DNA from 2 places in the Paenibacillus sp. PastF-3 genome. Region 2 is predicted to be linked to the other one. Evidence: a T-box and tRNA genes for the amino acid it is inferred to sense, from the RefSeq annotation. Region 2 holds a T-box; the other holds one or more tRNA genes.
What was found. A T-box is a leader RNA that pairs with one kind of tRNA and senses whether it is charged. The one in region 2 lies ahead of pheS (phenylalanine--tRNA ligase subunit alpha), so its partner is inferred to be a tRNA-Phe.
Positions count from the first base shown of each region.

Region 1: it encodes a tRNA-Phe, which carries the amino acid that the T-box ahead of pheS (phenylalanine--tRNA ligase subunit alpha) is inferred to sense. The anticodon was not compared.

Region 1 covers NZ_JARXWM010000005.1:275-3,537, reverse strand. Annotated here, with positions in the region: gene M2444_RS11795 (ABC transporter ATP-binding protein) at 1-283, opposite strand, end outside; gene M2444_RS11790 (PucR family transcriptional regulator) at 398-1,492, opposite strand; tRNA gene M2444_RS11785 (tRNA-Lys) at 1,642-1,714, opposite strand; tRNA gene M2444_RS11780 (tRNA-Tyr) at 1,720-1,805, opposite strand; tRNA gene M2444_RS11775 (tRNA-Phe) at 1,815-1,887, opposite strand; tRNA gene M2444_RS11770 (tRNA-Asp) at 1,954-2,031, opposite strand; tRNA gene M2444_RS11765 (tRNA-Thr) at 2,045-2,120, opposite strand; tRNA gene M2444_RS11760 (tRNA-Val) at 2,153-2,228, opposite strand; tRNA gene M2444_RS11755 (tRNA-Met) at 2,237-2,313, opposite strand; tRNA gene M2444_RS11750 (tRNA-Ser) at 2,345-2,436, opposite strand; partial or broken rRNA gene M2444_RS11745 (23S ribosomal RNA) at 2,519-3,263, opposite strand, start outside.
Region 2 covers NZ_JARXWM010000007.1:85,785-89,047, reverse strand. Annotated here, with positions in the region: gene M2444_RS15610 (hypothetical protein) at 1-828, opposite strand, end outside; T-box leader at 1,098-1,384, shown strand; gene pheS (phenylalanine--tRNA ligase subunit alpha) at 1,445-2,479, shown strand; gene pheT (phenylalanine--tRNA ligase subunit beta) at 2,817-3,263, shown strand, end outside.

The DNA of each region.
Region 1 (3,263 bases), on a different contig from region 2:
ATACGCTCATATGCGGATACAGGGCGTAGGATTGGAATACCATCGCGATATCGCGGTCTTTAGGTGCAACGTCATTAACTACACGATCGCCAATGTACATTTTACCTTCGGAGATTTCTTCCAAACCAGCGATCATACGCAAAGTTGTGGATTTACCGCAACCGGAAGGTCCAACCAATACTAGAAATTCCTTATCTTTAATATCAAGATTGATATCGATTACTGTTGCTTTATCTGAACCCGGGTATTTTTTGAAAATATGCTCTAAACGTACGCCTGCCATTGTATTTCCCCCTCGAGTTAATTATTAATTAGTTAATATAAAAATTCTGCTTCCTTGTACATTTATATTACCCCAGTCGGGACACTATGGCTATTTGTAAGGTTCACAAAAAACCTATTTCCTTTTCGTCACTTTATACAAAAGCATAGTAAGCTTCACAATAGCAGCGTCCCCAAAGCTTCGTACATCTGCTCCGGTCTCTTGTTTTATCTTATCCAGACGGTAGAGCAGCGTATTCCGATGGATATACAACTTCTTGGCGGTTTCACTTACATTACAGTCCATCTCAAAAAAAGTCTCCAAAGTCAGCAGCATTTCTTTATCTGATAGTACAGAGGAATAGTCACCAATTTGTCCAAGCAACTGTTTGCGGCGTACATCAGGAATGCTGTTAACCAGACGTTCCAAATGCAGCTCCCAAGGTAAATGAATATACTCTCCTACTTGAAAAATACGACCGAGTACAATGGTCTCCCTGAGCAGAGCTACAGATCCAGTCAATCCCTTAACAGGGACCATAGCTCGAGCTACTGCCAAATGGAATACCCCTACCCATTCACTAGCTATCAGCTCATGTAACCCCATACTAGTCTGTGCTAGAAGATCATCTACACTCTCTTCTTCATCATCCTTATCATCCCCGCCCGTAAGTAATTCTTTACGAGCTAATATTAACCATTCCTTCTCTTGAAGGGGAATGAGCAGAATTTCGTTCTCAAAATAGCTGCGCAGTAATTTCATCAGTGAACGGTAAGAGATCTGTGGACTATGCGCAATCTCACTACTAAGGAGGAATGGAATCATATCTCCGAACAGACGTCCCTTTAGGGTGATCTCATCGGGAATTTCAGTGTCATTCTTCTCTTGCTCTAGCTCCGTGTTCAACCAAGCGCCAAGCTGCCGCGCCTCCACTTCACCTTCTTCTCTAAGCCCTGTAGCTTTAAGTGCAATAGCAAAATTTCGAACTGCATAGTTGACCAGTTGTACTTCCAGAGAGGTAAGCCCCTCCATTTCTACCCAAACAGCGGTTATACGTCCGTCACTCTCATACAAAGGTGCCCAGAGATGACCCTCATGGATTACCAGCTGATCCTGTCCTTCTAATCCCATGCTAAAAAGAGAAGCTGAATGTTGCCTCCCTAACTGCTTGATTCCGGTTCTCTTTCCGGTGAGCTGCTCTAATTTTTTCCGCAATGTCTCACTATCCATAGTCACCATGCTCCACCACTTTTGCTCTTTTCGCCTATTTTAGCATATTCTCTTATATTATGTTAATCGCTTCAGTAGCGCGCTGCTATAATACAACCATAAAACACAAAAAAAGCCACCACCCTAAGGTGATGACTTTCTGTTTGGGATGAGCCATGAAGGACTCGAACCTTCGACACCCTGATTAAAAGTCAGGTGCTCTACCAACTGAGCTAATGGCTCATAAATGGTGGGGGATGATGGATTCGAACCACCGAACACGTACGTGAGCAGATTTACAGTCTGATGCGTTTGGCCACTTCGCTAATCCCCCAGGGAAAAGTGGCTCGAGACGGATTCGAACCGCCGACACGAGGATTTTCAGTCCTCTGCTCTACCGACTGAGCTATCGAGCCATATTAAATTGACATAAAAATAAAGTGGTAGCATTAAACTTCCCACCCTAGTTTTGTGGAAAAAAATGGCGGAACCGACGAGATTCGAACTCGCGATCTCCTGCGTGACAGGCAGGCATGTTAGGCCAACTACACCACGGTTCCGCATTGATAATAATGGTGCCGGCGAGAGGACTTGAACCCCCAACCTACTGATTACAAGTCAGTTGCTCTACCAGTTGAGCTACACCGGCACGGTGTGAAATAGATCCTAAAGAGATAAAAATGGTGGAGGCTGAGGGGATCGAACCCCCGACCCTCTGCTTGTAAGGCAGATGCTCTCCCAGCTGAGCTAAGCCTCCAGGTATTATGGTAGCGGCGAAGGGGATCGAACCCCCGACCTCACGGGTATGAACCGTACGCTCTAGCCAGCTGAGCTACACCGCCACAATAATTTAGAAATGCTATGGATTGAAAATGGCGGAGAGAGTGGGATTCGAACCCACGCACCGCTTACGCAGTCTAACCCCTTAGCAGAGGGTCCCCTTATAGCCACTTGGGTATCTCTCCAAACGATATCAGTACCACAGCAATCCAAACAGGAATTTGACTCCCTGAAAACTGAATCCGAATTGAATTTGCGTTTTAAGTATAGGATAAGCCCTCGACCGATTAGTATTGGTCAGCTCCATGCATTACTGCACTTCCACCTCCAACCTATCTACCTCGTCGTCTTCAAGGGGTCTTACTAATTGGGAAATCTCATCTTGAGGGGGGCTTCACGCTTAGATGCTTTCAGCGCTTATCCCGTCCGTACGTAGCTACCCAGCCATGCTTCTGGCGAAACAACTGGTGCACCAGCGGTACGTCCATCCCGGTCCTCTCGTACTAAGGACAGCTCCTCTCAAATTTCCTGCGCCCACGACAGATAGGGACCGAACTGTCTCACGACGTTCTGAACCCAGCTCGCGTACCGCTTTAATGGGCGAACAGCCCAACCCTTGGGACCTACTTCAGCCCCAGGATGCGATGAGCCGACATCGAGGTGCCAAACCTCCCCGTCGATGTGGACTCTTGGGGGAGATAAGCCTGTTATCCCCAGGGTAGCTTTTATCCGTTGAGCGATGGCCCTTCCATGCGGTACCACCGGATCACTAAGTCCGACTTTCGTCCCTGCTCGACTTGTAGGTCTCGCAGTCAAGCTCCCTTATGCCTTTGCACTCTTCGAATGATTTCCAACCATTCTGAGGGAACCTTGGAACGCCTCCGTTACTCTTTAGGAGGCGACCGCCCCAGTCAAACTGCCCGCCTGACACGGTCCCCGTACCGGATTACGGTACTAGGTTAGAACCTAGATACGATCAGGGTGGTATCCCAACGGCGCCTCCACCGAAGCT
Region 2 (3,263 bases):
AGTCATATTGCCTGTCTTCATATAAGAGGGGATTTCCGTCATGTAGTAGATCGTCTTTTTTTCTTGTGGCTGTACTTTGTAGTTGCTGCTCGCGTCATCAAGCGTTAATTCAAATACAGATCCGCCTGCGGATGCGAGGTATCCCTTAAGTCCAGGATCACTTAGCACTTTGGTTCCTTGATTGGTTAAGCTCACACCTACTTTGGCGTATACCTTACCGTTATATTTGTAAATTTGCAGACTTTCTGTTTGGGTTGTTACGGGTTGATTATTCAAGGTTATTTTTTTGCTTTGCCCTCTAGCGACCGCTTGTGAAAAAGTTGCAGGTAGGGTGAAAGTACCCAGCTTCTTTTGATAATCGGTACTGCTGAAATCCCAACCAAAGACTGAAATCTTAACGCCTTTTAAAGAGGTGGATTTACCGATGTTTACATAATAGGTTACGGATTGACTGCTTTTGGAGGCTATGGACTTGATAGTTGCACTGCTGGTTACTGGGCTCCCTTGGATAACCGTTCCTCCGGCAGTAGTTACCTTAGAGAAATAGTCCACCAGATTGATGCTGCTTCCGCTCCCATTGTAATAGCTGAGGGTGTATGTAAGAATATTGCCGCCATCCTGAGTTAAAAAGCCTACATCGCTCAGCTTCACGCTTACGTTACTCTTTAAAGCTATCGAGCCGAGTTTATCCAGAGTGGATACGGTGGTGGTTGCCGTTTTGGTGGATGTACTAGTCGTTGATGCAGCGTATGCTCCATACGCTGAAGCTTGACTCAGAACGGCTGCGCTAAGTATGATCCCAGCGACTTTTGTTCTTCGTGCATGCATGTAATTCCCTCCCGGTATGAAAGTCCTTGTACTATGAAGGTGGTTTATGATGGAGTACAACCATGCCTTCTTAATAATGGAAATTATCAAGCTCCGCTGAACGTTAGCTGAAAAAAAGTCCCCGGAACGGCTCTGAACCTTAAAGCCAGCTTAAAGCCAGATAAAAATTGCCCTAATTATGCTTGAACTTGTCAAAACGACAGATTTTGCATATAATAAACAGACATATCTCTTGCATAAAAGAGATACCTGACAATTAGATTGAATTGTAAAATGCAGTGATGGAGAAGAGTACACAGTGCCTGACTTACAGGGAGGAGACGCCGGTGATTGAGAGCGTTTCTAGGAAACAGAGCTGTCGAAGTTCACTCCGGAGCAGTTCCTTGAATTCCTTAAGATTGCCTTGTAAGGAAGCGTAGGGGAAACCGGTCACAGACCGTTATTTCTGTATAAAGTGAGATAGGTATCTGTCCAGCCAAAAGAGGGAATGAAGCTCTTATGGGGAACAGATCAGCTTGTCTAACAAGGGTGGTACCACGGTCTTTTCGTCCCTTACCGGGAGGAAAGGCCTTTTTTTGTTGAACTAGACAATGATTGAAGGGGGCTGTACACGGCCATGAAAGAGAAGTTGGAAGCATTGAAGGTTGAGGCGCTGGCTAAGTTGCAGGAGGTTATGGATCCACAGGTTTTGAATGACCTAAGAGTGAAATACCTCGGTAAAAAAGGCGAGCTTACAGAAGTTCTGCGTGGTATGGGAGGACTTAGTGCTGAGGAGCGTCCGGTTATCGGGCAAGTAGCGAATCAGGTGCGTAGTGCGATTGAGGAGATTATTGGAGCGAAGCAAGAAGCTTTTCAACAGCAAGAGACTCAGCAACGTCTGCAGGCTGAAAAAGTAGACGTAACATTGCCGGGTCGCCGCATGCAGCAAGGGGGCATTCACCCGCTTAGCAGAGTGGTTCAGGAAATTGAGGATATTTTCATTGGTATGGGCTACCGTGTGGCTGAAGGTCCGGAAGTGGAGACCGATTATTATAACTTTGAAGCCCTAAATCTGCCTAAAAATCACCCGGCACGCGATATGCAGGACTCCTTTTATTTAACGGATGACCTGCTTATGCGTACTCAAACGTCTCCGGTACAGATTCGTACTATGCAGGCTATGAACGGTGAAGTTCCAGTTAAAATCATTTGCCCGGGTAAAGTATTCCGCCGCGATGATGACGATGCAACGCATTCCTTCCAGTTCCATCAAATTGAAGGTTTGGTTATCGGAAGTAACATTCGGATGAGTGATCTGAAAGGCACCTTGCAGCAATTCGTACAAGAGATGTTCGGCCCGAATACAGACATTCGTCTTCGTCCGAGCTTCTTCCCATTCACCGAGCCAAGCGTTGAAGTGGACGTAAGCTGCTTCAAATGTGGCGGCGATGGCTGCAGACTGTGCAAGCAAAGCGGATGGTTAGAAATCCTTGGTGCCGGCATGGTGCATCCAAACGTTCTGAAAATGGGTGGCTATGATCCTGCTAAGTATAGCGGCTTCGCATTTGGTATGGGTGTTGAGCGGATTGCTATGCTTAAATACGGCATCGATGACATCCGTCATTTCTATAACAACGATATGAGTTTTGTAAAGCAATTCAAGGGCGTTTAGATTTTTGGTGGGCGAGCTGGCTTGCGGGTTAGGAGGATGGATTTTGGAGCATTTGATTTCATGTTGTAAAAACCCTATTAAGCTAGGATCGGAAAGGAATTTTGGAACTGTAGGAGCGATAGCGACCGCCTTTGTCCCCGGATTTCCACCGCGAAGAGCGGTTTAGATCAAGAAATCTGGGGACAACAGCGGCCGGAAGTCCAAAGATTCCTTGCAGGGACCGCTCTTAATAGTGTTTTGTAGTTGAAATTGAGAGCTCTTAATCAAGCATCCCACAGGAAGCAGATCGAACGGCAAGTAGATAAATACATCTGAAACATAAAGGAAGTGAGCGGACATGAAAGTATCAACCGGATGGTTGGCTGATTATACATCGATTGAAGGAGTAACCGCCGAAAAGCTAGCGGAGAAGATTACCGCTGCCGGTATTGAAATTGACGGAGTAGAGCGCCGCAATAAAGGGATTTCCGGTATCGTAACCGGCTATGTGAAATCGAAAGAAAAACATCCTGATGCGGATAAACTGAACGTATGTATCGTGGATGCAGGTCAAGGTGAAGATCTGCAAATCGTCTGTGGCGCAAAAAATGTGGCTGCGGGACAAACCGTTCCTGTAGCTCTTGTTGGCGCTAAGCTTCCAGGTCTGGATATCAAAAAAGCGAAGCTGCGCGGGGTATTATCACAAGGGATGATCTGCTCGGCTAAAGAATTGGGACTCAATGATAAATTGCTTCCTAAAGAGCAACAAGAAGGAATTCTTGTACTTCCTGAAGGTACAGAGATC